DNA from 4 places in the Phyllobacterium sp. 22229 genome. Region 4 is predicted to be linked to each of the others. Evidence: riboswitches for the same ligand, from Rfam matches in the RefSeq annotation. Region 4 holds a riboswitch; each other region holds the start of a gene.

What was found. A riboswitch is a leader RNA that binds a small molecule or an ion and turns the genes downstream of it on or off. The one in region 4 is predicted to bind cobalamin.
Region 1: it holds a riboswitch for cobalamin, as region 4 does, so the genes downstream of both, metE (5-methyltetrahydropteroyltriglutamate--homocysteine S-methyltransferase) here and ACTJJ7_RS03405 (ribonucleoside-diphosphate reductase subunit alpha) in region 4, are expected to answer to the same signal.
Region 2: it holds a riboswitch for cobalamin, as region 4 does, so the genes downstream of both, ACTJJ7_RS00750 (CbtB domain-containing protein) here and ACTJJ7_RS03405 (ribonucleoside-diphosphate reductase subunit alpha) in region 4, are expected to answer to the same signal.
Region 3: it holds a riboswitch for cobalamin, as region 4 does, so the genes downstream of both, ACTJJ7_RS04425 (DUF1636 family protein) here and ACTJJ7_RS03405 (ribonucleoside-diphosphate reductase subunit alpha) in region 4, are expected to answer to the same signal.

The regions. Positions count from the first base shown of each region.
Region 1 covers NZ_JBQEPA010000029.1:49,454-56,584, reverse strand. The annotation lists gene metE (5-methyltetrahydropteroyltriglutamate--homocysteine S-methyltransferase) at 1-2,141, opposite strand, end outside; cobalamin riboswitch at 2,247-2,463, opposite strand; gene ACTJJ7_RS25490 (MFS transporter) at 2,526-3,830, opposite strand; gene ACTJJ7_RS25485 (TetR/AcrR family transcriptional regulator) at 3,941-4,519, shown strand; gene uvrB (excinuclease ABC subunit UvrB) at 4,703-7,131, opposite strand, start outside.
Region 2 covers NZ_JBQEPA010000001.1:156,750-163,880, reverse strand. The annotation lists gene ACTJJ7_RS00780 (hypothetical protein) at 29-1,282, opposite strand; gene ACTJJ7_RS00775 (hypothetical protein) at 1,395-1,802, opposite strand; gene ACTJJ7_RS00770 (NAD-dependent epimerase/dehydratase family protein) at 2,000-2,740, opposite strand; gene copD (copper homeostasis membrane protein CopD) at 2,833-3,717, opposite strand; gene copC (copper homeostasis periplasmic binding protein CopC) at 3,717-4,088, opposite strand; gene ACTJJ7_RS00755 (histidine phosphatase family protein) at 4,175-4,771, opposite strand; cobalamin riboswitch at 4,820-4,970, shown strand; gene ACTJJ7_RS00750 (CbtB domain-containing protein) at 5,004-5,213, shown strand; gene ACTJJ7_RS00745 (CbtA family protein) at 5,226-5,966, shown strand; gene ACTJJ7_RS00740 (hypothetical protein) at 6,033-6,683, shown strand; gene ACTJJ7_RS00735 (DMT family protein) at 6,835-7,131, shown strand, end outside.
Region 3 covers NZ_JBQEPA010000003.1:87,448-94,578, forward strand. The annotation lists gene ACTJJ7_RS04415 (circularly permuted type 2 ATP-grasp protein) at 1-793, opposite strand, end outside; gene ACTJJ7_RS04420 (DUF2126 domain-containing protein) at 992-4,312, opposite strand; cobalamin riboswitch at 4,469-4,681, shown strand; gene ACTJJ7_RS04425 (DUF1636 family protein) at 4,788-5,150, shown strand; gene ACTJJ7_RS04430 (ABC transporter ATP-binding protein) at 5,277-6,083, shown strand; gene ACTJJ7_RS04435 (ABC transporter substrate-binding protein) at 6,083-7,030, shown strand; gene ACTJJ7_RS04440 (FecCD family ABC transporter permease) at 7,064-7,131, shown strand, end outside.
Region 4 covers NZ_JBQEPA010000002.1:229,188-236,318, forward strand. The annotation lists gene ACTJJ7_RS03405 (ribonucleoside-diphosphate reductase subunit alpha) at 1-2,576, opposite strand, end outside; cobalamin riboswitch at 2,685-2,895, opposite strand; gene ACTJJ7_RS03410 (heme ABC transporter ATP-binding protein) at 2,946-3,737, opposite strand; gene ACTJJ7_RS03415 (FecCD family ABC transporter permease) at 3,740-4,861, opposite strand; gene ACTJJ7_RS03420 (heme/hemin ABC transporter substrate-binding protein) at 4,858-5,775, opposite strand; gene ACTJJ7_RS03425 (hemin-degrading factor) at 5,780-6,838, opposite strand; gene hemP (hemin uptake protein HemP) at 6,863-7,003, opposite strand.

The DNA.
Region 1 (7,131 bases), on a different contig from region 4:
GGGATGCGCGGGGAGTGGATGTCATAGACACCAGGTCCGATCTCGTTGGGGTAGTGGTAGGTCACGAACGCGTCGAGCAGTTCCATTTTCGACCGCGATGTCTCGATGGAGATCACATCCGCATCCATGGCCGCGATGGAGTCGATGATGTCGTTGAACTCCGAATAGCACATATGCGTATGGATCTGCGTTTCGTCCTGAACGCCTGAGGCTGACAGGCGGAAACATTCGGTGGCCCAGCCGAGATAGGCGGCCCAATCGGCCCGGCGGACCGGCAGGCCCTCGCGGATGGCCGGTTCGTCGATCTGGATGATGCGGATTCCAGCCTTTTCAAGGTCGCTCACCTCGTCGCGCAGTGCCAGTCCGATCTGGCGGCAGACCTGATCGCGCGGAAGGTCGTCGCGCACGAACGACCATTGCATCATGGTCACCGGCCCCGTCAGCATGCCCTTCATCGGCTTGTCGGTCAGCGACTGCGCATAGGCAGCCCAGTCGACCGTCATGGCCTGCGGGCGGCTGACATCGCCGAAAATGACCGGCGGGCGGACGCAGCGCGAACCGTAGCTCTGCACCCAGCCATGCCGGGTGAAGGCAAAGCCGGACAGTTGCTCGCCGAAATACTGCACCATGTCATTGCGCTCGAATTCGCCGTGCACCAGCACGTCGATGCCGATTTCCTCCTGCCAGCGGATGGAGTTTTCCGTTTCCTTGCGCAGCAGCGCCGCATAGGCATTGGCGGTCAGCGCCCCCTTGCCATGCTCCGCCCGCGCCTTGCGCACCCCTTCCGTCTGCGGAAAGGAACCGATGGTGGTGGTCGGAAAATCCGGCAGCCCCAAGGATTTCTGCTTTTCCCGGCGAACGGGATAGGGGCTTTGCCGCCGCGACTGCTCCGCGGTCACCGCCTGCAGGCGCTGCCTGACCGCCGCATCGTGAATCTTGGCCGATGTCCTGCGGGTTTCCACGGCCGCACTGGCGGCTGCCAGTTCGTTGCGGACGCTATCGCGGCCGGTGTTGATCGCCCTGCCAAGGATCGACAGTTCCTCCAGCTTCTGCGTGGCAAAGGCCAGCCAGCTCTTGAAGTCAGGGTCGATGTCCGTTTCAAGTTCGAGATCGACAGGCGTGTGCAGCAGCGAGCAGGACGGCGCGAGAATGAGGTGATCGGTCCCCCGCTGGCTGATCACCGGTTCGATACGCCGCAGGATCGCCTCGAGATCGGCGCGCCAGACATTGCGGCCGTCGATGACGCCGAGCGACAGGACGAGGCCGGCGGGTGCCTCGGCCACGACAGTATCGAGTTGTTCGGGTGCACGGCAAAGATCGAGATGCAGGCCGGCAACGGGCAGCCCGAGCGCCAGGTCGAGATTGTCGCCAAGCGCGCCGAAATAGGGTGTCAGCAACAGTTTCAGGCGGGGAAGGGCACGGGCGAAAAACGCATAGGCCATCTTGAATGCAGTTTTTGTGGTTTCGTCGAGATCGAGCACCAGTGCGGGCTCGTCGATCTGCACCCATTCGGCGCCGTTGGCGGAGAGGCGGCGGAGGATTTCCGTATAGACCGGCAGAAGGCCCGGCAGCAGCGACAGCGGATCGGTCTGCGCATCCTTGCTCTTGGCCAGCGTGAGGAATGTAACCGGCCCGAGAAGCACGGGACGCGTGTCAAAGCCCTGCTCCTTCGCTTCGCGGTATTCGTCGACCGGCTTGTTGGAACCGAGGGTGAATTCCTGCCCCTTTGTCAGTTCCGGCACCATGAAATGATAGTTGGTATCGAACCACTTCGTCATTTCCTGAGCGGCCACCCCGTGGTGGGTGCAGGCGCCGTGATCATGGCCGCCCTGGCTGCCGCGCGCCATGGCGAAATAGGTCTCGGGCGAAACCGGCCCGCCCTTCCATGCATAGCTCTGCGGCACCGCGCCAAGCATGACGCTGGTGTCCAGCACGTGGTCATAGAGCGAAAAATCATTGCTCGGCATGTGGCTAAGCCCATGCGCCTGCTGCAGGGTCCAGTTCTCCCGGCGCAGTTCTGCCGCGATATCCTGCAGGGTGACGATATGCGATTGGCCCGACCAGAATTTTTCCAGCGCGAATTTCAGCTCGCGCCGCTTGCCGATCCGCGGAAAACCCAGATTGCTTGTGGTGATAGTCATAGTTCCTTACCCCGATGGTTGAGGGCAAAGGCCAGGCGCACGCGTGCAGGACATACGGGCGCTCATGACGCCCGCTTGCAAGCGACACACCGGACACCCCGCCCGTGGACGTTATCTATCGCGGCAGGTCTCCTGGCTTGCGGGTCGGTGCTCTCGTCAGGCCTTCCCGATCCGTCCTGGGATCAGTGACACGAAATTGACAACAGCTCGCCGCTTACAGTTGCGGGGGCAGCTCCGGATTGAACCGCTGGCAGCGATCGCACCGTATTCCCTCTTAGCTCTGCGCCCGGAGGCGCAGAGAACCACGATGCGGGGTATGGTAGGCGCGTCGCCGAAGACTGTCAACAACACATAAAGACATATTTATATGGTTACATCTTCGGGTCAGTGTGCGATGGCAGGTTCGCCGACGCGGTCGTCCTTGCTGCTCTTGCGGATAGTCAGCGCCAGCAGCGCGGCGATCAGGCACAGGACACCGGCGGTGAAGAAGGCCGGGAGGTAGCTTGCATATTCCGTGCGGGCAAAACCGCCGCCATAGGCGGCCGATGCGGCGCCGAGCTGGTGACCGGCGAAGACCCAGCCGAACACCATGCCGGCCTTTTCCCGGCCAAACCGGTCCGTTGCCAGCTTGACCGTCGGCGGTACGGTGGCGATCCAGTCAAGACCGTAGAACATGGCAAACAGCGACAGGCCGTAAATCGAGAAATTGCTGTAGGGCAGGAACAGCAGCGAGGCGCCGCGCAGGCCGTAATACCAGAACAGCAGCCAGCGGTTGTCGACCCGGTCGGACAGCCAGCCGGAGCCGATCGTGCCGAAGAAATCGAAAAAGCCCATCATGGCCAGCACGCTGGCGGCGGTGACGGCCGCAAGCCCGTAATCACCGCAGAGGGCAACGAAGTGAGTCTGGATGAGGCCGTTGGTGCTGGCGCCGCAGATGTAGAAGGTGGCAAACAGCACCCAGAACGTGCTGCTGCGCGATATTTCCTTGAGGGTGGCCAGCGGCAGGATGATGAGGGACAAAAGCCCGCCGGTTACCGCTGCGGTCTTTGCCACTTCCTTTTCGCCATAGGCGGGCAAGCCGACATCGGACGGGCGGTCCCGCATCAGAAGGAAGACGGCGGCCGCTGCGACGGCGAGCAGGGCGCAGACCATCATGGTCGCCGCGCGCCATCCGTAATTCTCGCTGATCGAAGCCATGAGCGGCATGAAGGCCAGCTGTCCGGTGGCCGAGCTTGCCGTGAGCATGCCCAGCACCAGCCCGCGCCGGTCGGTGAACCAGCGGGTGGCAACTGTCGCACCGAGCACTATGGCGGTCAGGCCGGTGCCGAAACCGATCACCACGCCCCACAGCAGAATGAGCTGCCAGATCTGCGTCATGCCGAGGGAGAGGAAGGAACCGCCGGCAATGAGCGCCAGCGCCACGCACACGACTTTCCGCACGCCGAAATAGTTCATGAAGGCCGCGGCGAACGGGCCCATCAGCCCGAACAGCAGCAGCCGGATGGAGAAGGCGGTGGCGATCTGTTCCGTCGTCCAGCCGAATTCCTTTTCCAGCGGCACGATGAGCACGCCGGGAGCGCCGACGGCCGCTGCCGTCACAAGCATGGTGAGGAAGGTGACGGAGACGACGACCCAGCCATAGTGGACATTGCGCCGGGCGAGCGCGGCTGCGAGAGGCGATGAAATCATGTTCGTGTTCCCTGGAAGGTCATCGGCTTTTAAATGACGATCATCATATTTGACTATTGATGACGATCATCATATAAATTGTCAATGCAGTTTTTTTGAAGGAATGTTTCATGCGCGTCAGCAGGGACCAGGCAGCACAGAACCGCGCCCGCATCATCGAGATCGCCGGACAGCAGTTCCGCGAAAAGGGTTTTGACGGCATCGGCGTTGCCGATGTGATGAAAAGCGCGGGTCTGACCCATGGCGGCTTCTATGGGCATTTCAATTCGAAGGACGATCTGATCGCCGAGGCCTGCGCTGCAGCCATGGCCCTGTCGGTGCGGCGGTGGACCAGCCTGTCCGAGGCGTCACCCGGCGATGCGCTCGGTGCGATCACCCAGTCCTATCTGGCGGGCGATGCCCATGGCGAGGGGCAGATGAGCGGCTGCATGATGGCGGCGCTGGCGCCGGATATCGCCCGGCGCGGCGGTCCTGTCCGCTCGCGCTTCACCGAGGGCACCAAGGCGCTTCTCGATATCCTCATCAATGCCGTGACCGGCCGCAGCAAAGCCCGGCAACGCGAAAAGGCCATCGCCATCATGGCGGGGCTGGTGGGCACCGTGGTGCTGGCGCGCGCGGTTGACGATCCCGATTTTGCCAGGGAGATCAAGCGGGTGGGCGAGGCCGCATTCGGGCGGGACGCGGAGTAGGGAGGGGATTCACACCCCCCTCTGCCCTGCCGGGCATCTCCCCCACAAGGGGGGAGATCAGCTGTCATTGCTGTTTCAACTAATCTTCAACATTGAAAACAACGCAAAAGCGTTGATGCCAATGTGATCTCCCCCCTTGTGGGGGAGATGGGCGGCAGCCCAGAGGGGGGTGAGCATTCCGCTCTACCGCCCCGGACGTCCCGTCTTTCCCGGCCGGCGTTTCTTGCGCGCATCATTGGCATCTTCATAGGAACCGATGCCGCTGCGCTCGCGGCGGATGATGGTGTCGTCGTTCCGGTTGGTGCCGCCGGGAAGCGCGGGTTTTTCCGGCACTGCGCCACGCACAGGCTTCTCCGTCCGGCCGACGGTCATCTCGTCCAGCGTGTTCTTGCGGAATTGGCCGCCGCCAAGCGGCCGGGTGGTATCACCGCCCATCTCATCGAGATGCGGCTTGCGGAACAGCGGCGAATTCGGATCGCTGTTCTCGTCGGTCACCACGCGGTGCATGGCGCGTCCGGCATTGTGCCGGCCCTTGGTCCGGCCGCTGACCGGGCTTTCCAGTTCCACTTCGCGTGCCATCGGATCGTCCGATATGGCCAGCTCCGTCTCGCGCAGCCGCTTGATTTCGTCGCGCAGCCGTGCCGCGACTTCGAAGTCGAGATCGTCGGCGGCTTCGCGCATCTGCTTTTCCAGATGTTCGAGATGCGATTTGAGGTTGTTGCCCATCATCGCGCCGGACTCGGCAAAGCCGGAAATATCGGCACGAACGTGATCGCGTTCGTAAACGCTGTTGAGAATATCGCCGATGTTCTTCTTGATGCTGGCGGGCGTAATGCCGTTGGCCGTGTTGTAGGCTTCCTGTTTTTCGCGGCGGCGGCTGGTTTCCGCCATGGCCCGTTCCATCGATCCGGTCACATGATCCGCATAGAGGATGACCTTGCCGTCGACGTTGCGCGCGGCGCGGCCGATGGTCTGGATCAGCGATGTTTCCGAGCGCAGGAATCCTTCCTTGTCGGCATCGAGAATGGCAACGAAACCGCATTCGGGAATGTCGAGGCCCTCGCGCAGCAGGTTGATGCCGACGAGCACGTCGAAAGCGCCGAGCCGCAGATCACGCAGGATTTCGATGCGCTCCAGCGTATCGATGTCCGAGTGCATGTAGCGCACGCGGATGCCCTGCTCGTGCAGATATTCCGTCAGGTCTTCGGCCATGCGCTTGGTCAGCACCGTGACCAGCGTGCGATAGCCCTTTGCCGATGTCTCGCGGATTTCGCCGAGGACATCGTCAACCTGCGATTTGGCCGGACGCACCTCGACCGGCGGATCGATCAGGCCGGTCGGCCGGATGACCTGTTCGGCGAACACGCCGCCGGCTTCTTCCATTTCCCAATTGCTCGGGGTTGCCGAAACCGCGACGGTCTGCGGGCGCATCGCGTCCCATTCCTCGAAGCGCAGCGGACGGTTGTCCATGCACGAGGGCAGGCGGAAACCGTATTCGGCCAGCGTTGCCTTGCGCCTGAAGTCGCCCTTGTACATGGCGCCGATCTGCGGAACGGTCACATGGCTTTCATCGATGAAGACGAGCGCGTTGTCGGGGATATATTCGAACAGCGTGGGCGGCGGCTCGCCCGGTTTGCGGCCGGTGAGATAACGCGAATAATTCTCGATACCGGCGCAGGAGCCAGTCGCCTCGAGCATTTCGAGATCGAAGGTGCAGCGCTGCTCCAGCCGCTGCGCTTCCAGCAGGCGGCCCGCCTGGTTGAGTTCCACCAGCCGGTGTTTTAGCTCTTCCTTGATCGACTTGATCGCCTGGTTGAGCGTCGGACGCGGCGTCACATAGTGCGAGTTCGCGTAAATCTTCACCTGGCTGAGGTCGCCGGTTTTCTGGCCCGTCAGCGGGTCGAATTCGGTGATCGACTCGATCTCGTCGCCGAACATGGAAATGCGCCAGGCCCGGTCTTCAAGGTGGGCGGGGAACAGTTCGATCGTGTCGCCGCGCACCCGGAACGAGCCGCGGGTGAAATCCATTTCGCGCCGCTTATACTGCTGCGCCACCAGATCGGCGAGCAGCGCCCGCTGGTCGAGCCGGTCGCCGATCTTCATCTCGAACGTCATGGCCGTGTAGGTTTCGACCGACCCGATACCGTAGATGCAGGAGACGGAAGCGACGATGATCACATCATCGCGCTCAAGCAGCGAACGGGTGGCGGAATGGCGCATCCGGTCGATCTGCTCATTGATCGACGATTCCTTCTCGATAAAGGTGTCCGAGCGCGGCACATAGGCTTCCGGCTGGTAGTAATCGTAATAGGAAACGAAATATTCGACCGCATTGTTGGGGAAGAAGGATTTGAACTCGCCGTAGAGCTGCGCGGCCAGCGTCTTGTTGGGGGCGAGGATCAGGGCCGGGCGCTGGGTCTCTTCGATGACCTTGGCCATGGTGAAGGTCTTGCCCGAGCCCGTGACACCCAGAAGCACCTGCGTCTTGTCGTCATCGGCAATGCCCGAGACCAGATCGCGAATGGCCGTCGGCTGATCGCCGGAGGGCTGGAAATCCGTTTCCATCCGGATGGCGATGCCGCCTTCGGATTTCGACGGACGGGCAGGGCGGT
Region 2 (7,131 bases), on a different contig from region 4:
GATCAATCAACACCCGAACGGCTCTATTCTAATTGAAATAGAAGGCGTAGGAGGCGAAATTCCCTTCGAAGATCGAGGTGATCTGGTTCCATTCGCCGCTGCTCATTGCCGGGCCGTCCTGAAGATACGGCACGGCAGCCGGACCGGTGACCCAGAGGACGAAATCAAACGGTCTCGGATCATCGAAAACCTTGGCAAGGTTGATGCCTTTGTCGAAGCGCCAGTGGGGAACCAGGATTTTGCCGTCAAGCGCCGCCTCAAACTGCGACAGCACTGCAAGCCACGCCTGAATGCGTTCCGGGGTCACATTGAAGGATGGCAGCACGCCGCTCTTCTGCTTCGGGCCGGGCAGCCATTCGTGGTCGTCGTCGGTTTCCTTGTCAATGAGGGCCCAGGTTTCCCGGTTGAGCGCGATGACCTTTTTCAGGTGAACGCGCACGTCGCTCCACATGGCCTTGTCGGCAACCGGCCAGCGGATGGTGTGAATGAGAGTTATGAAGTCGGCGATATCATCGGCCTGCGCCTTGTTCACCCCGAACATCGTATATTCGTCACTACCCCTGCCATTGGCTTCCGCCATGGTCGAGACAGCACGCGGGAACACCACGCTGAAACTGCTGTTCCAGCTTTCGGAAAAATCATGGGAAAGCCATGCCTTGGCGACGGCCATCAGCAGATTGTCATAGCCCTGCAGCCATTTCGCATCGGCGGTGTCAAAACCGACGATGAAAGGCAGGGGATCGCCGTTTTCATTGGCGTCGGAAAAGGCGCGCCCGATATGGTCTTCCGGTCCAACCGTGCCATCGCCATTCCAGTCAAACCGGGCAACGGAAAGATCGACTTTCAGCTTTGCCGGCTTGTCGCCAACGGCGGCAAGCGCCTTTTCAGCGGAATCAAGATCGGCAATGAACGTGGCCAGAATGCCGCGGAACTGTTCATAGGTGATGGGTTCCGGATTGTCGTTTCTGGCGATCTGGCTGGCACCCCGTCCCAGAAACAGTTCATAGCCATCCGACTTCGAGCCAAACCCATGCTTGTAGAGCGATTGGGCCAGCTTTTCGAAGGCACGTGCACTGCGCACAAGGCCAAGGCCCAGTTGCGCATCGGCATTGTTTGTCGCTTTCGCCGCCAAAGCCAGCAATTGCTCATCCGCCTCGCCGATCCGGCCATTGGCAAGATATTTCTGAAACAGTTCGGTGGCAGCGTTATCCGCCCGCGCTGTCGCGGCAAAAGTGAAGCAGACAAAACTTGCCGCCATGATCAGGGAAATGAGTTTTTTCACGCAGATTTTCCGTTGTTGATGATATCAAACACCGGATTGATAGGCTGGCGCGATGCAAAAGTCTGCAAAATACAATCGTTTGGTGTGCTTATTCACCTATAGATTGTGCCCGTCAGAATGACTGATCGTCGTCCCTGGCGAAAAAGGCCGTCTTTTCTGATTCCGACCGCAGCGTGTCCTGAGCCCGGTCAAGCGCACGCATGGCGGCAAAAAGCACCTCCCGGTCGTGCTGGTGTGCTTCGAACAATGCGACAAAGGCCGGATTGGTGATTTCATGCGGCTTTGGTGCAGCCTTGGCCCGGTTCAAGCTGTCATCGGCGGCGCGCCTGGCCTTCTCCACGTGCTGTCTGGCTGCATCGACATCCGACAAGCTCTTGAAATACTGGCTCATTGTGCGCTTTGCCGCTTTCGGTGAACGTCCGGCCACGCTGGCAAGTAAAGCCTGCCTGCTCTGCTCTTCCAGAGTATTCTTGCCGGCTTGGCCGGCAGATTTGCTGTTCAGGTCGGATACGTTTTTCATGGGCCATTCTTTGATAATTGGCCACAGCATAGGACATCGCCCCGTTTGCCGAAACGAAAGCACGGTTAAAACTCCGGTTGAAACAGGCACGGGATTCCGGTTCTGCCACCTATGCTAGAACCAGATTGCGCTTTGCCCGCCTCCCAACTCTGTGGGAGGCTTTTGGCGATTCGTCTCGAACCGGTTATCGGGATGTTCTATTGGCGGTCGTTGATGCGGAACGCGGCGTCCCAGCCGAGCGCATCACGGGCTTTGCCGCTGTTGGCGACGACATCGGTCTCCGTGACATTGTAGATGCCGCCCGCCCCGCGCTCGACCGCCTTGAGCGCCGCCACGGCAGCAGCATCGACATGGACGCGCAGATCCGGATTGGCCGGCATATCGACCCCGGTTCCCGGCCCATAGAGAAAGCCGTAACGCAGCACAATGCCATCCATGCCCGGTTCACGCAAAACCGCCTGTTCCATGGCGGCAACACCGCCGACGGTGGTTGCACGGGGCTCTTCCGCATGCAGATCAAGCGGGTCCGTTTCGACGAACACACCGGCTTTGGGCGCATAGGCCCAGGCGATGCTCTGCACGATCATCCGCCGGACACCCACTGCCTTTGCCGCGCGTACGAGATTGGCGGTTCCTTCGCTGCGGATGCGGGCATTGCGGCCGATGAAATCCTTCATCGCCGCCGGACTGACACCATAGGGCAGATCCGTAAGCTGATGTATGACGACATCGGGCTGCGATTCCACCACCGCCGCGGCGAGTTTCTCCGCATCAAAGACATCGACGATGGCTGGTTCAACCCCGATCTGGCGCAGGGAAGCGGCCTTCTCCGCGCTTCGCGTGGTGCCTGTCACCGCATATCCGGCTTCCAGCAAAAGCGGGGCAAGCCGCTTGCCAACGGCACCGCTTGCGCCGGCGAGGAAGATTTTCCTGATCATTTACGCGTCTCCTGTCATTGTCTGGCATTGGTCCTGCACCGCCAAGACGAGGCAACCCAACCGAATGTGACATGACCTCCGCCCTTTTTCATCTAAACGGGTTCGAGCATGCCAAACCAGGCGACAAGCCCGAGCACGACAATACCCAGCGCGATCTCCGTCAAGGTTCCAAGCCGTATGACGTGCAGGGAACGCGCCTCGCGGGTGCGCATGCGCGGAACGAATACATAGCGGTTGATCAGAGCCAGTCCCGCCAGCGCCGCGACAAGAATGATCTTCAACGCCAGCAAGAGCTGATAGGGAGAGGTCCAATCGTCCGGCAGATGTCCAAGGACGAGCATGGTGTTGACCACGCCGGAGGCAATCACCAGTGCAACGGCCACATGACCGGCCGACGAAAACCGCATGAGCGCCGTTTGCGCCGCCATACGCCATTCCGCCTGGCGCAACCGGTCAAGCACCACAATAACCGGCACAAGTGCTCCGATCCATGCGCCGCCTGAGAGCACGTGCAGCATATCATTGCTGCGATGGGCCACACCGATCCAGCCCTCCTGCATTGTGGCATGGCCGGAAAATGCCAGACTGGCCAGAACCAGCCCTGACGCCACTGCAAGCGCAGCATGCGCCCGGCGCGGCGTCAGAGCCAATGCGGGTAAAAGCAGCAGGGCAGCTGCAACCTGTAGCGCCCAGCCGCGGCCGACGCTCGTCTCGAGCAGCACGTCACGGATTGTTCCGAGATCAACAACATCGGTCCAGCCCTGCCCGATCGTTCCTGCCTGCAGCGGCAAAGCCAGAAACGTCGTCGCGACAATCAGAAAGACCGCGATCCCGCTCGCCGGGCGCAGGCGCTGCCCGATTTCCACGGCGAGGCTTTTGGGCACCAGCAGCGCAAGATAGGCAAATGTCCCCCACAGGAACATCGCGGACACATTGTGCGCGAAGCGGCAGAGAACAAGCGCCGTCTCCAACCCCATCAGGGCTTGACGGTAAATGTATAGCTGCCCTTGGTCTTGTGACCGTCGGTGGAAAGCACCGTCCAGTTGACAGTGTAGCCACCCGGGACAAGCGGGGTCGACAACGGGATGACCAGTGTTTTCTGGTCACTGATGGCCAGTTTGGCCTGACCGGTCGATATCGTCGCGTTTCCTTGACCGGTAATGGTCGCCCCTGAGAATTTCAGGTTCAGCCCTTCGGAAAATGTCAGGTCGATCTCGACGGGCGAGACCTTCACCGTCGCGTTTTCGGCTGGAACTGCCGATTTGAGATGGGCATGGGCGAATACCTGTCCCAACAGACCGGCATTGACGACGGTTGCGACAGCGAGAATACGGAAGAGCTGTGACATGAGAACTCCTGTAAGCGGGCAGAGATTGAAAATCCGGGATGTGGATGCGACCGCGCGGCGAAAGCTATGCCTGATTTTAGCCCGGATCATGGCAGAATCCCCGCGGCACGCGGCGGCAAACAGGCGGCAGCGCGAAGCATCCACCTGACGCCGTCGCTGCTCATTTCGATACAGCTGAGCGGTTCGACATCGATGCGCCAAAACGCGGTATCCGGTGCTTGCAAGGCGCTGAGAACAGCGGCGCGGACGATGGAGGCGTGCGTCACCACGATTGTGTGGCCGCCATCATTCAGATGGGAACGCATCCAATCCGCAATCCTGACGAGAAAATCATGGATGGATTCGCCGCCATGCGGCGCCGATACGGGATTGTGCATCCAATCGGCCACATCGTCCGGCTGGGCATCATGAACAGCAGTGAATGCCTGTCCGGCCCACCGCCCGTAATCAATCTCCGCCAGCGCCGCATCGACAATGGATTCCAGTCCGAGGGCATCGGCCGTTTGCCGGGCCCGCAGTGCCGGACTGGTCAAAACACGGTGCGCGTGGCGCAAATGCCCGGCAATAGCCTGCGCGCGCTGGGTTTCACCAGGTTCAAGCGCTTCGTCGGCGGGAAAAGCACCGGTCCGCACCGCAGGCGTGGCGCCATGGCAAACAAGGGTTAACCGCGTGGCTTTGGCCAAAATATCCCTCAAAAACCCTCAGGAAAAATACGGAAATGGCGCCCTGACCGTTCATTGACAGTCTGCGGCGTGCACAGATATAACCGTGCTGTTGCGAGTTTGGAAGCCGGTGAAATTCCGGAGCGGTCGCGCCACTGTAATTAATCAGTCTTTTTTCGCTGATTGAAAGCCAGACCCTGGCCGCAACATCATTAATTCCGTTAGTGAACGCGTCATTCTGGGAGAAAAGTTCATGTCCGATATCGCTCTTACGCCATCAGCCGGCGTCACCCCCATTCCTCTCGGCGAAGTCTTGCCCTGGGCTATTTTCGGCGGGCTGATCATGCTGCTCGCAATCTACTTCATTGGCGCGGAAGAAGGGGCGATGTCGCTCTTCTCGGGCATGTATGTGCACGAATTCGTTCATGACGGCCGCCATCTCCTCGGTTTTCCCTGCCACTGAGGAAACGAAACAATGACAAGAGATCTTTTGATCCGCGGCATGATCGTAGGGGTCATCGCCGGGTTGCTGGCGTTCGGCTTTGCCCGGGTGTTCGGCGAACCGCAGGTTGATCACGCCATCGCCTTTGAGGAAAAGATGAGCCAGGCGGCCGGTGCAGCGGCTGAACCGGAGCTTGTCACGCGGGCGACACAGGCCGGCATCGGCCTGTTTACCGGCATCGTTGTCTACAGCGCCGCGCTTGGCGGATTGTTTTCCCTGGTCTTTGCCTTTGTGCATGGCCGGGTCAGCTCGCTCAGCCCGCGCAGCACGGCGGCTCTGCTTGCCCTTGCAGGTTTTGTGGCAATCGTTCTCGTTCCCTGCATCAAATATCCGATGAATCCGCCTGCGGTCGGCAGTCCGGACACCATTGGGGCCAGAACGGAACTGTTCTTCGTCATGCTGGTGGTTTCGCTCGGCGCCCTTGCCGCGGCCGTCGGCCTGGCAAAGCGCCTTTATGCCCAGCACGGCGCATGGAACGCGACATTGATCGCCGGTGCCGCCTATGTCGTGTTCATAGCCTTGGTTCAATACCTGCTTCCCGCCATCAACGAAGTTCCCGAACAGTTCTCACCGACGGTTCTGTGGAATTTCCGCGTCGCATCGCTGGGGATCCATGTGATCGTCTGGACCACGCTTGGTCTGCTCTTCGGCGCTTTGGCTGAACGGGTTCTGGCCGGACAACGGCCGCGCTATCGCCTGCAGGCGGCGCGCTGAGCGCAGTCGGCCATTCCTGAACGCCCCCTTGCGGGCGTTCAGGCTTCCGCCGCCGATGGAGCTGGCATGAGACCGCAACACCTCAATATCCCCATGCGCCGCCCGGCAGGCTGGTTTCTGGTTCTGGTTGCGTCGTTGCTCCTGTTGCAGACCGGCAGCGGCTGGGCGCATCGCAGCAGCGCCGGAACCGACACTTCGGGCATTTCCATTCCGAGCCTCTCCCACGGTGAGATGGCCATTATCGCTGACTACCGCACGCCGATCCTCGATCTGGCAGCGCGGATGACCCGCACCGATGAAAAGTTCCGGCGGCTGCTGAATTATACCAATATCCAATACAGCTATTGTCTCTGGGGCATTGTTCCCGGCAGTATCAGCGACGAGCAAAGCCCGTTCAACGCCTGTTCACACGCCTATCTTGCTGCGGCAAAGGCAGTGCTGGTGTATATGCGCGACATGCCCGAACACCGGGACGCGGTCAGTACCCTCGTCTCTGATCTTGATGGCGAGCTTGTGCGCAATGGCGGCTCTTTCGTCATGTGCCAGTATAGCGGCGATCCCTACAACACCGCCGACATCATCAAGCCGCACTGGAGCGATGTGCCGGGGCACCTGACCAGCCTGTTTTCCTTTCTGGGATTCGCGATGCTGTTTGTTTCGGCGGGTTTTGCCTGCATCCATCTGACGCGCCCGCCACAACAGCCTGATACCGTCTGATCAAGGCTATGGCCTTTGGGCCACACCGCGCACGTCTTGTCGCCGAACCGCAGATCGCCCTTTCCGCTGCACGCGACTTGATTTAAGCCTGCTTGACGTTTGAACGTTACTGCATTTCATGCCCAAAGACGCTTACAACCAAGGACACTTCATGCCCTCCTTTGATTATATCCGCCCCATCCTGCTGCTGCTCGGCTCAAATGTTTTCATGACATTTGCCTGGTATGGCCATCTTAAATTCGCGGGCCGGCCGCTTTTTCTGGTCATCCTTATCAGCTGGATGATTGCCTTTGCCGAATACTGCCTTGCGGTACCGGCAAACCGCTACGGTCACGAGATCTATTCGGCCGCCCAGCTGAAGACCATTCAGGAAGTGATCACGCTCCTGGTCTTTGCTGGGTTTTCGGTGATGTATCTCGGTGAAAAAATCACCATCAACCACCTCGTC
Region 3 (7,131 bases), on a different contig from region 4:
GGTCGTCGCCTTCCAGAAGCATGATGCCGAGATAACGGGCGATATAGGCGTGTTCGAAATAGGTTTCGTTGTTCGGCCCGGGCGTGAGAATAGCAGCGCGCCCTGCGGCATCATGGATCAGGCTCTGCAGGGAATCGCGGAAATCCTTGAAGAAACCGGCAAGGCGATGAACGTTCATCGCGCCGGAAATATCTGAAAGGGCGCGGGTGGTGGCAACGCGGTTTTCCAGGGCAAACCCGGCACCCGAGGGCGCCTGCGTGCGGTCGCCCAGCACCCACCACTGGCCATTGGGCGCGCGTCCAAGTTCGAAAGCGCAGAAATGCAGAAAATGCCCGCTGGCCGGCTTGATGCCGGCGACGGGATGCAGGAACTCCGGGTTCGAGGCAATCAGATCAGGCGGCAGCACGCCGTCGCGCACCAGCCGGTTATCGCCATAGACATCGGCAACGACAGCCTCCAGGAGATCGGCGCGCTGAGCCAGCCCCGTGGTGATGGCGCGCCAGTCATCCTCGTTGATCAGAAGGGGAACATGGGCGAGCGGCCATTCGCGCTCCTGCGTGCCGGTCTCGTCATAGACGCGGTAAAACACGCCCGCATCGTGCAGATACTGGTTGGCGCGGGCAAAGCGGGTGGCGAGTTTTTCGGGGCCGAGCGTGTCGAGCGAGCGCAGCAGTCTTTCCCAGCCGGGCCGCACAACCCCGCTCGGATCGATCATCTCGTCCGCCACGCCCTGCAGCGGCTTGTAGCTGGCAAGGAGACCGGCGAGTGGCCGTGATTTGCTCACCTGGGACATTGGCTGCAATACCCCCCTCTGCCCTGCCGGGCATCTCCCCCACAAGGGGGGAGATCACATCGGCATTGACGGTTTTGCTTGCTTTGCCGGATTGATGGTTGGCTGAAACGATTGTGCAGGCTGATCTCCCCCCTTGTGGGGGAGATGGGCGGCAGCCCAGAGGGGGGTACAATCTCTCTTTGCATCAATCCCACAATCTCAATGCCTCGGCCTTCTCAGATCAAGGGTCATCGGAAATTCGCCCGATGGCTGTTCCCTGCGCAATTCATATCCGCCGGCCGTATGGCCGCGCGGCTCGAAACGCGCCAGCCGGCGTGCCTCGGCCTCGTTCGAATTGACCGGAAACGTATCATAGCTGCGCCCGCCGGGGTGTGCGACATGATAGACGCAACCGCCGATCGCCCGCTGCGACCACTGGTCGTAAATATCGAAAACCAGCGGCGTGTTGACCGGGATCATCGGATGCAGGCCGGAGCGCGGCTGCCACGCCTTGTAGCGCACGCCTGCAACCGCCGTGCCCTGCCGGTCCGTCATCGTCAGCGGCACCTCGCGGCCGTTGCAGGCGACGCGGTAGCGGGCAGGATTGAAGCCGTCGACCTTGACCTGCAGCCGTTCCACCGAGGAATCGACAAAGCGCACCGTGCCACCGATGGCGCCCTGTTCGCCCATCACATGCCATGGCTCCAGCGCCTGCCGGATTTCCAGCTTCACGCCCTCATTCTCGATTTCCCCGCAGAAGGGGAAACGGAATTCCAGCTGGGCCTCGAACCATTCCGGCCGGAAATCAAACCCGTTCTCGCGCAAATCAGCGAGAACATCGAGGAAATCCTGCCAGACATAGGCCGGCAGCATGAAGCGGTCATGCAGCGCCGTGCCCCAGCGGACGAAACTGCCCTGTATCGGATTGTTCCAGAACCGGGCAATCAGCGCGCGGATCAGCAATTGCTGGGCAAGGCTCATGCGCGCATTGGGCGGCATCTCGAAACCGCGAAACTCGACCAGACCGAGCCTGCCTGTCGGACCGTCGGGCGAAAACAGCTTGTCGATGCAGATTTCCGAGCGATGCGTGTTGCCGGTGACATCCACCAGCAGATTGCGGAACAGCCTGTCCACCAGCCAGGGCAAGGGCGGCGTGCCTTCGCCTGGGCGCGGCACCTGCGAAAGCGCAATCTCCAACTCGTAGAGGCTGTCGTGCCGTGCCTCGTCGATGCGCGGCGCCTGACTGGTCGGTCCGATGAACAGGCCGGAGAAGAGGTAGGACAGCGAGGGATGGCGCTGCCAGTGCAGGACGAGGCTTTTCAAGAGATCAGGACGGCGCAGGAACGGGCTGTTGGCCGGTGTTTCACCACCGACCACCACGTGGTTGCCGCCGCCGGTACCCGTATGGCGACCGTCGATCATGAATTTATCGGCACCGAGGCGTGTCTGGCGGGCTTCCTCATAGATTGCCGTCGTTGTGTCCACACAGTCGCGCCAGTTGGCAGCCGGATGGATATTGACTTCGATTACACCGGGATCGGGTGCAACGCGGATGACATTGATACGATGATCCTGCGGCGGGCTGTAGCCCTCGATGTGAACCGGCAGCCCGAGCTTGTGCGCCGCGGCTTCCGCCGCCGCAACCAGTTCCAGATAATCCTCGAGCGCCTCGACCGGCGGCATGAAGACGCTGAGGCGCCCGTCCCGCGGCTCGACCGATATGGCGGTGCGCACGGCCCCGCCGATTTCCCCCAGTTCCTGCTCCACCCGCTCCTGCTGGTTGCCTTCATCAGCGGTGAACGAGGCAACCGCCAGGACGTTTTCGCGCGGTTGCGGTGCCGGGTCCGGTAGGGCGCCGCGATCCACCGACGGGTCGACCGGCACGATATAGGGATATTCCGAAGCCGGAACATGCGGCAGGGCGCCGAGCGGCAGGCGGTATCCGACGGGCGAATCCCCCGGCACCAGAAACAGCTTGCCGCGCCGGGTCTTCCATTTCTCGCTGCGCCAGCGCGGGCCGGAGGCCTGGCTGTTCCAGCGCTGGACCGGCAGGACAAAACCGCTTGGCTCGGTCAGGCCCCGCTCGAAAACCCGGGCGATGCGGCTGCGTTCCTCCGGGTCTTTCAGCTTCGAGTTGGACGGATCGACATTATCGGGAAGATTGCCCTCCTTGACGATCCATTCCGCCGGGTCTTCATAGGCAGGCGCCACCATCTCCTGTTCAACGCCAAGCTCCTGCGCCAACGCGACGAGGAGTTTTCCGGCATCTTCCGGCTTGACGTCGGCCTTGCTGTTTTCCGGGGCGATCAGGTCGGGGTTGACCCAGATCGGCTTGCCGTCCTTGCGCCAGTAGAGCGAAAACGTCCAGCGCGGCAGGCTCTCGCCCGGATACCATTTGCCCTGCCCGTAATGCAGAAACCCGCCCGGCGCAAAACGCTCGCGCAGTCGCCGGATCAGCCTGTCGGCTTTTTCCCGCTTGGTCGGCCCAACGGCATCGGTGTTCCATTCGCCCGATTCGAAATCATCGATGGACACGAAGGTGGGCTCGCCGCCCATGGTCAGGCGCACATCCCTCTCGTTCAGGATCGCGTCGACCTGTTCGCCGAGCGCATCGAGCGCAGTCCAGGATTCGTCGGAAAACGGCTTGGTGATCCGCGGGTGCTCGGACACGCGCGTCACGCGCATATCGAAACCGAATTCCACATTGGCAAATTCGGCCATGCCGGAAATCGGTGCCGCATTGCGGTAATGCGGCGTGGCAGCAAGCGGCACGTGGCTCTCGCCGGTCAAAAGCCCGGAGGTGGGGTCGAGGCCGATCCAGCCTGCCCCCGGCAGGTAGACTTCGCACCAGGCATGCAAATCGGTGAAATCCTTGTCGGTGCCGGCGGGACCATCAATGGCGACGAGATCGGGTTTCAGCTGGATGAGATAGCCGGAGACGAACCGCGCGGCAAAACCGAGATTGCGCAGGACCTGCACCAGCAGCCAGCTTGAATCCCGGCACGATCCCGCGCGCAGGTTCAAGGTGGTGTCCGGCTCCTGAACACCGGTTTCCATGCGGATGACATAGCCGATCTCACGCTGGATGCGCGCGTTGAGATCGACGATGAAATTCACCGTGTTCGCCGGACTGTGATCGATGGTTGCAAGGAAAGCTGAAACCAGAGGTCCGGCCGGTTCCGGTTTGATATAGATCGACAGGTCGTCGCTGATCTCTTCGGGATAGCTGAAGGGCCATGTCTCGGCGACGGGTTCAACGAAGAAATCGAATGGATTGTAGACAGTCATGTCAGCGACGAGATCGACCTCGATCTTCAGCTCCGTCACCGGCTCGGGAAAGACAAAGCGGGCGAGGAAATTGCCGTAGGGATCCTGCTGCAGGTTGACGAAGTGATTGGCCGGACTGACTTTCAGGGAATGGCTGAGAACTTTTGTCCGGGAATGGGGCGCCGGCTGGAGCCGGATAATCTGTGGCCCGAGCATGATGGGCCGGTCATATCTGTAATGCGTCAGATGATAGACTGCTGCGTGAATTGCCATGTCGCCTCAAAAATCTGATTCAAAAAAAGCCGTGTTCCCACAAATGCTCCCAGCACTCTAACGCGTTACCGGCCAATTGAAATCTTTCATTTGCCAAAAATTTTGGCAGCTTCAAAAATTGCCGCATAAACATGCTTGCAACTGCGCGGCGGGCCGCATAGCATCCGCGCCGATGGTTTCTTCCGCAAGACAACGCGGGAGATGAAAAGGGAACACGGTGAGGCGTACCCAAAAGGGACCGAGACCGTGGCTGCCCCCGCAACTGTAAGCGGCGAGCGATGCCTGACATGCCACTGACCGAAAGGCCGGGAAGGCAAGGCGAAGCTGAGACCCGCGAGCCAGGAGACCTGCCATCACATCTGTAATTCGAACCGGACGGGGTGTGCCGGGAGCGATGCGATGTCCTCTCCCGCCTTGTCGCGATGGTGCATTGGCCGCGTTCCCCTGACCTTTGTCCACAAGGCAAAGCACCGGCATGACCACGCCAAGTCCCGATCACCAGATTATCGTCTGCACCCTGTGCAAGGCTGCCGATGGCCTGTCACGGCCGGGTCAGGACCTTGCCGCAAGGCTGCAGGCCGAACTCGATGGCAAGCTCGGCTACGAGGTGCATGGCGTTGCCTGCATGGCCGGTTGCGAACATCCCTGTACCGTCGCCTTCCGGGCGCCCGGCAAGGCGCAGTACCTTTTCGGCGACATCGATCCCGCCACGAACTTTGCCGATCTTCTGGACTTCGCCCGGATGTATCACACGCTCACCGATGGCTGGTCCAAGGCATCGCAGCGCCCGCAGGGCCTTTGGGACAAGACCCTCGCACGCATTCCGGCGCACCTATGACACATCAGGCATTGACCAATGTTATAACGTTACTGTACGAGAATGACGCGTCCGCGATGACGCAACGACATCTACCGCTTGGGATTTGACGCCATGTGCCTTGCCTGCAGTCACGCATATCCACCCATGAACCATGCCATCCTGCGTGCCGACGCGGTGACGTTCCGCACCGCCGGCCAGACGCTGGTGGATGAGGTTTCGCTCGACATCGCACGCGGCGCCCGCCTTGCCATAATCGGGCCGAACGGCGCGGGGAAATCAACGCTTCTGCGCATGCTGGCCGGTCTGCTGCGCCCCTCCTGCGGCAGCATCCACCTCGATGGCGCGGGAATAGACCGGCTGCCGCCCAAAGAACGGGCCAAAAGGTTTGCCTTTGTTGGCCAGACCGACATGCCGGACCCGCAATTGCTGGTGGATGATTACGTATCTTTTGGACGCATTCCGCACACCGGCACCCTGACCAAGGCAAAGGACCGGGATATCGTTGCCGAAGCCCTGGTGCGCGCCAGGATCGCCGCATATTCGCGCCGTCCCATCGGCTCGCTCTCCGGCGGCGAAAGGCAGCGCGTGCAGCTGGCGCGCGCCATAGCCCAGCAGCCGGACATCCTGTTTCTCGACGAACCCACCAATCACCTCGACCCGAAGGCGCGCAGCGAATTGCTGGCGCTCGTCGCCGGTCTCGATGTGACTGTCATAGCGGTGCTGCACGACCTGCCGCTGGTGGCGCCGTTCGCCACCCACGTCGCCGTCATGCACGCCGCGCAGCTCGTCGCCGCCGGCACGCCCGATGAAACGCTGACGCCGCGCATCGTCAGCGACGTCTTTGATCTTGATGTCCTGCGCCTGCGCCACCCCTCGCAGGATCGCGACCTCATGGTGTTCGAAGCACCAGAGCCAACAACAAAACAAACTGCTCAGCTACGGAGAATGTGATGAAAAGAATGCTGCTCGCCCTTGCCTTGTCGGCGCTATCAGCCCCCGCATGGGCGTTTCCTGTGACGGTCGACAGTTGCGGCAAACCCGTCACCTTCGAGGCCGCACCCAAGCGCGCTGTCATCCAGGACATCAACATGAGTGAAATGGCCTTTGCCCTGCACCTGCAATCCTCGATGGTCGGGGTATCGGGCATTACCGGCTGGTATAAACTCGATGACGCCTTCAAGAAGCAGCTGGGCTCCATTCCCGAGCTTGCGCCCAAATACCCGACCCTTGAAAATCTCATTGCGGCGGAACCGGATTTCTTCTTCGCCGGCTGGAATTACGGCATGAAACCGGGCGGCGAAGTCACGCCCGACACGCTGGCGCCGCACGGCATCAAGACGCTGGAACTGACTGAAAGCTGCATTCATCTCGACAAGAACCGGCCCGCCGCCACCATGGACCTGCTCTATGGCGATATGGAAAAGCTCGGCAAGATTTTCGGCAAGGAAGAGGAAGCCAACACGCTGATCAGCGGCTGGAAGAGCGAACTTGCAGCGATCAAGACCAAGATCGGCGACAAGAGCGGCACCCGCGTCTTCCTCTATGATTCCGGCGAGGACAAGCCGTTTACGGCGGGCAAGTTCGCCATCCCGACCGCGATGATCAGCGAAGCGGGCGGCACCAATATCATGGCCGATCTCGACACCAGCTGGGGCACCACCTCGTGGGAAACCGTGGCCACGCGCAATCCGGAATTCCTCGTCCTCCTCGACTATCAGGATGACGCGGGTTACCAGAAGCTGCTCGACTTCCTCAAGTCCCATCCGGCGATGAAGGAAACCGACGCGGTCAAGAACAACCGCTTCGTCGCCCTGCGCTATGCGGAACTGACGCCCGGACCGGCCAATATCGAGGCCATCGCCAAGATGGCCAAGGCCATGCATCCGGAAGCCTTCTGAGTGCATCTGCCTTTCCGTCAGCATCTGACACTGATGACTGGGGTGATGGCCGTTCTGGCCCTCGCCCTCGTGTCCATTGCCTATGGGGCAACGGTCATTCC
Region 4 (7,131 bases):
AGCCATGCACTGTCGATTTCGAACGCCGTGGCATAGAGCGCCTTGAGGTCGGCGGGGATGCGGTCGATTTCACCCACCGAGCCGTCGAAATATTTCAGGTCGGAAATCATCACTTCGTCCCACAGCCCGCGCTGCTTCAGGTCATGCACCAGCGCGGCATTCACGACGGTGAAGTCGCCCGACATGTTGGATTTGACGAAGAGGTTCTGGTAGGCGGGCTCGATGGACTGGGCGACGCCGCAAATATTGGAAATCGTCGCGGTGGGGGCAATCGCCATGGTGTTGGAATTGCGCATTCCGGTTGTCGTCACCCGCTTGCGCAGGACTTCCCAGTCAAGGGTCGTGCTGCGGTCCATCGAAAGCCTGGCGCCGGCTGCCGTGCGGGCCTGATCGAGCAGTTCGACGGAATCGATGGGGAGTATGCCCTTCGACCAGAGTGAGCCGTTGAAGCTTGGATAGCTGCCGCGTTCGCTGGCGAGGTCAACCGATGCCGAAATGGCATGGTAGGAAATGGCTTCCATGCTGAGATCGGCAAAAGCCACGGCCTCATCGGACGCGTAGGGAATGCGCAGAGCCTGCAATGCATCCTGGAACCCCATCAGCCCGAGGCCGACCGGACGGTGACGCAGGTTGGAAGAGCGCGCTTCGGGGATGGTGTAGAAGTTGATGTCGATGACATTGTCGAGCATGCGCATGGCCGTCGCCACAGTGCGGCCGAGACGCTCAAGGTCGAGGCCCTCGGCTGCAATGTGATTGGCAAGATTGATCGAGCCAAGATTGCACACCGCAACTTCATCCTTCGATGTGTTGAGGGTAATCTCGGTGCACAGGTTCGAGGAATGCACGACGCCGGCGTGACCCTGCGGCGAGCGGATATTGCAGGGGTCCTTGAACGTGACCCAGGGATGGCCGGTCTCGAACAGCATGGTCAAAATCCGGCGCCAGAGGTCCAGAGCGCGAACGGTGCGGAAGACGCGGATTTCGCCGCGTGCCGCCTTGGCTTCATACGCCTCGTAGGCGGATTTGAATGCCGCACCATAGAGGTCGTGCAGATCCGGCGTCTCGTCGGGTGAGAACAGGGTCCACGGCTCGTCCTTTTCCACGCGGCTCATGAACAGATCGGGCACCCAGTTGGCCGTGTTCATGTCATGGGTGCGGCGGCGGTCGTCACCGGTGTTCTTGCGCAGATCGAGGAATTCCTCGATGTCGACATGCCAGGTCTCGAGATAGGCGCAGACCGCGCCTTTGCGCTTGCCGCCCTGGTTGACCGCGATGGCCGTATCATTGGCCACTTTCAGGAACGGTACGACACCCTGGCTTTCGCCGTTGGTTCCCTTGATATGGGCGCCAAGACCGCGCACCGGCGTCCAGTCATTGCCAAGGCCGCCGGAATATTTCGCCAGGAGCGCATTGTCCTTCACCGCCTTGAAGATGCCGTCGAGATCGTCGGCAACGGTGGTCAGGAAGCAGGACGACAACTGCGGCCGCAATGTGCCGGAATTGAACAGCGTCGGGGTGGATGCCATGAAATCAAAGGATGACAGGAGGTTGTAGAATTCGATGGCGCGCGCTTCCCGGTCGATCTCGCGGGTGGCAAGGCCCATGGCGACGCGCATCAGGAAAGCCTGCGGCAGCTCGAAGCGGATGCCGCGCGTCTGCTGGAGATAGCGGTCATACAGCGTCTGCAGGCCGAGATACTGGAACTGCAAGTCGCGTTCCGGCTTCAGGGCCGCTGCAATTTTATGCAGGTCGAAGCGGGCGAGTTCCGGATCGAGCAGTTCGGCTTCAATACCAGCCTTCACATAGGCCGGGAAGTAATCGGCATAACGTTCCGCCATTTCATGCTGGGTTGCCTGTTCGGGCCTGCCGAAGACAAAGCTCAAGGCTTCGCGGCGCAGCTTGTCGAGAAGCAGCCGCGCGGTGACAAAGGCATAGTTCGGTTCGGTTTCAACCAGCGTGCGCGCCGCCAGAATGGGTGCAAGCGATAACTCGTCAAGGGTAATGCCATCGTAGAGATTGCGCTGGGTTTCGCTGAGGATTGGCGCGGCGCTGACCCCCTCAAGTCCTTCGCAGGCTTCATCGATGATGCGGGCAAGACGCACCGTATCGAGCGGTGCCCTGGTGCCACCCGGCAGGGTCACGCTCAGCGACGGGCCGGTTTCGGCCACCGGTTCAACCAGCTTCGCCCGTTCTCGCGCGCGTTCTTCCCGGTAAAGAACATAGGCGCGCGCAACCTTGTGGTTTTCGCTGCGCATGAGGGCAAGTTCAACCTGGTCCTGCACGTCTTCAATGTGAAACAGACGCCCTTCGCTGCTGCGGCGCTTCAACGTTGTCACGATGTCGGTGGTCAGGCCTTCGACGACATCATGCACGCGGCGGGAACCGGCGGCGACATTGCCTTCAACGGCGAGGAAGGCTTTGGTCAGGGCAACGGTGATTTTCAGCGGGTCGAAGGGGGTAACCGAGCCATTGCGGCGAATGACACGATAGCCGGGCTCGGCGGACGTAGATTGTGTTTCGCCGTGACGAATGGGTGCAAGTCCATCGGTGCGAGTGGTTTCAAGAGAAAGAGACATGTGCTTATACCCCAAATGTTGGGGGCAAAGGTCGAGCGCACGCGTGCAAGAATCCGGTCAGCTTGCGGCCGACCATTGCAAGCGACACACCGGGACACCCCGCCCGTGGACGTTCATCATGTCATGGCAGGTCTCCTGGCTCACAGGTCGGCGCTGGTGTCGGCCTTCCCGAAGCGGGGCTCCAGTGGCATTGTCGACAACAACTCGCTGTTTACAGTTGCGGGGGCAGCGCCGGCATCAATGTCCAGGACATCTCACCGGCTTCCCTCTTAGCTCCCGGTCTTGCGACTCGGGGAGAACCATAACATCTATATTTAGTATCAAATTGCCATCTACAGTCAATAGGTAGATAGCGACATCTTCGCTTGCTCAGAGCGTTGCGGATTGCGGCAACACGAACGGCACGGATTTGCCGGGCAGACCGCCGACCTTGAGCGCACATTCATAAACACGCAGAATGCGGTCATCCGTCAAGACCTCCATGGGCGTACCCACAGAATCGGCCCGCCCTCTGTGCATAACCACGACGCGGTCGGCAAACATGGAGGTCAGGTTGAGATCATGCAGGATCGCGATAACCCCGCCACCGCGATCGGCGAAGTCGCGGGCAATCTGCATGATGATCAACTGATGCTTGATATCGAGGCTCGACACCGGCTCATCGAGAAAAAGAAAGCGGGGCTGGCCGTCCAGCACCGGCTGCCAGACCTGGCAGAGGACGCGCGCCAGTTGCACCCGCTGCTGCTCGCCGCCGGAGAGTTCCTGATAGAACCGCCCGCCGAAGCCCGCGAGGTCGACCCGTTCGAGCGCTTCGTCCGGCAACGTTTCCACGTTGTGCCGCGCGGCGCCGGAGCGGCCGCTGGTCATGCCCAGCTTGACAATCTCGCGCACGGTAAACGGAAAGGACAGCGAGGTGGATTGCGGCAGGATCGCCCGCATGCTTGCCATCTGCCAGAGCTTCAGCCGGTTGATCGGCACACCGTTGATGTTGATGACACCCTCATGCGGCAGGTCGCCGGAGAGTGCGCGCATCAGCGTGGTCTTGCCTGATCCGTTGGGGCCGACGATGACGCAGAATGCGCCCGCCTCCGCATCGAAGGATACATGCTCGACAATCCTGCTTCGGCCGAGAGAGACAGAGACATTGGAAACACGGATCATGATCAGAGGTCCAGAATGCCGCGGCGGCGCAGCAATATCCACAGGAAGAACGGTGCGCCGACGGCCGCCGTGACGATGCCGATGGGCAGTTCGGACGGCGCAACGATGGTCCGGCTGACCGCATCGGCAATCAGCAGCAGGCTGGCGCCAAGGAGAGCGGCGGCCGGCAGGAGATAGCGGTGATCGGGACCGATCACGAGGCGCAGAAGATGCGGAACAACCACGCCGACAAAGCCGATGCCGCCGCTGACCGCAACCGATGCGCCGGTCGCTGCTGCAACCGTGACAATGGCGATGCGTTTGAAGCGCTGCACCGGGATGCCGAGATGACTGGCCGATGCTTCCCCGAGGGCGAGCCCGTTGAGGCCGCGCGCGAGGAATGGCGAAATGACAAGGGCCAGCGCAATGAGCGGACCGGACGCTGCGATCTTGACCCAGTTGGCTCCCGCCAGCGATCCCAGTCCCCAGAATGTCAGGTCGCGCAACTGTTTGTCGTCGGCGATATAGACCAGGACCCCGATATAGGCGGCGGCCATGGCGCCAAGCGCTATGCCGGCAAGCAGCATGGTGGCGATGGATGTCTGTCCGCGCCGGGTTGCGACCCGGTAGAGGACGAGCGTGAAGATGAGGGCGCCGAAAAAAGCGGCAAGCGGCAAGGCGTAGAGACTGAACAGGGCGATCATCGGGGCGAGGAAGGTTCCGCCGAGAACGATGATGCTGACAGCGCCAAGCCCGGCGCCCGCCGAGACGCCGACGATGCCGGGGTCGGCCAGCGGATTGCGGAACAATCCCTGCATGACCGCACCCGATACGGCGAGCGACGCGCCGATCAGCGCGCCGAGAATGACGCGCGGCAGGCGGATATCGTAGATGATGATGCGGTCGCGGACGGAAAGCCCATTGTCCGCCGCATCGGTTCCGGCAATCAATGTCTTGACGACGGAGAGGACCGACGCATCGGATGCACCAAAGGCAAGGCTGAAGACGATGGTGGCGGCAAGCACCAAGCACAGGCAGGCAATGACCATGCGCGCCAATGCCGACCGGTCGCCCTCCGGGCGCAGCCTTCTGCCGCCCCGTGCGGAAGCAAGGACGGCAGGCTTTCTCAAGACGGTCTCACTCATTTGCCGAGTTCGTTGCCGTACATGGCCTGTGCCAGTTCGTGAATTGCCTTCGGCGCGCGCGGCCCGAAGCCCAGCAGATACTGGCCGCCCATGCGGATGATCTTCTTGTCCTTGCCTGCGGGCGTTGCGGCGATCGCCGCATTGGCAAGAAGATCGGCATTGTCGGACGAATGGTCACCGCCGCGGTCCATGACCAGAATGACGTCGGGTTTGGCCGTGATGATCGCCTCGTCCGTCAATGGCTTGTATCCGGGATATTCCGTAATCGCATTGTCGGCACCGGCCAGCGCAATGATGCCGTTGGCGGCTGTCCTGGTGCCGGAGGCCATGATCTTGCCGCCCTGAGCGCTGAGGACGAATAGGACGCGCTTGCGGTTCTTGATGTTTTTCGTCGCGTCCTCGGCCGCCTGCAAATCCTTCTCGATTTGCGATGCCAGCTTTTCGGCTTTTTCATCAACACCAAGGGCTGTGCCCACGGCGCGTATTTTTGCCGGGATGCTTTTCCCCGTATAGTCCTCCGGTACGAAGACAAAGGGGATGCTGGCCTTCTTCAGGACATCAATCGTCTCCTTCGGACCGCTGCCTTCCACGGCAATGATGGCTGTCGGGTTGATCGAAAGAACACCTTCCGGCGACAGCGCACGCATGTAGCCGACATCGGGCAGCTTTTGCGCCGCTTGCGGATAGGTGCTTGTCTGGTCGCGGCCGACAAGGTGCCCCTCCTCTCCCAGCGCATAGATGATCTCCGTGATGGAGTCGCCGATGGACACCACCCGGCTGGCATCGGGAAGACGGCCGGTGACTTCTTCGGCGGATGCCATGCCGTTCGGGGTCAGCAATGCCATCAGCCCGGCGAGTGACGCGGCGAGATGCAGCCTTGCCGGCTTGCTCTGGCGTTTAGCGAACATGGTCATTTCCTTACGCGGCCGAACGCAGGATGCGGGGCAGGTTTTCAACAAGCTGGCGCCAGTCTTCCCGTTCGCCCGAACCTTCGTGGCGCTTGCCGAAGAACTGGATGATCATCTCGCCGTCGGCGCCGTAGGCTTCGAGCGATGTCACATGCCCATCCTTGGTCGGCTTGCGCACGGCCCACAACTCGGCAATGTGGTCGAGGCGTAGATGCATATGAAACGTTTCATCAAGGATATTGAGCCATGGCCCCATCGTCTTGATATTCGCAATCGGACCCGAATGGATCTGGATGCAGCCGCGATTGCCGACAAAGCACATGATCGGTATCTGTTCCTGCACCGCATGCTGCATCATGGCGCTCAAGGCGTCACGATCCAATGCCCAGGCATAATCCTGCCCGATCACCTGCACCGCCTGATGGCGCGTCATCTTCAGCGAGCGCAGAATGCCGAAGAATTCATGCACATCCTTCATCTGCGTCCAGCGATTGCGCAAGCCGTCCGCATCAAGTTCATGAATTTCCGCGGTCTTCTCCTCGGGCTTCGGCAGCGGGGTCAATTCTATGCTTTGCGACTGGTCATCGAGACGCAGCTTGGTGACAAGGGCATGGTAGGCGTCGAGATCCGAAGCGGGCCGCAGATGGATTTTGTGGATTGCCTCACCGGCGGCATCGAAGAACTGGAGACTGCGGCGGGTGAATTCGCCGTCCTGCTTTTCCACCGCAAAGCCGTGCGCCCAGCTGTCGGGAAACAGCCGCAGATCAATCTGTTCGCCCAGGAGCATGGAGGCGTGCTTGCCGACGATGGGCTTGTCGTAGACGCCGATCTTTTCGTGCACGGCGCTTTCGTTGCGCGTCAGCGCCATCACCTCGCCAAGGGTCTGTATCTCGGTCAGGAAGGTTTCGATGCGCGGTGTAATGCGAACAACATTGAGGCCGCAAAAGGCTGCAACCAGATCGGCCTCGGTAATGCCAAGCTGCTGGGCAAGGTCGCGCTCGCGCATTTTGGGATTGTCTTCCCGAGCTTGCCGGATGTCCTGGGGGGCTGGCTTGTGCGTATCAGTCATTGTCTTCGGGTGCCTATCGATGCGTTACTTGTTGAGAATGAGTTTGCCCTGTCGGGTGATTTTGAGACGGTAGAGCGAGCCGGCATGTTCGATCCCTACTTCGTTGGAACCGTCGAACAGGATCTCGCTGCCGTAGACGCGCATATCCGTTTGCCGGACCGGCATGATTTCGCGTGCGAGCGGTGCCAGCCTCGGAAGCCGGACTTGAAGATCGATGATTTGGCGTCGTGACATTGCGGCCAGCCTTTTCGTGCTGTCGCTGCCGGAATGCTTCGGCAACGGATAGTTCAAAC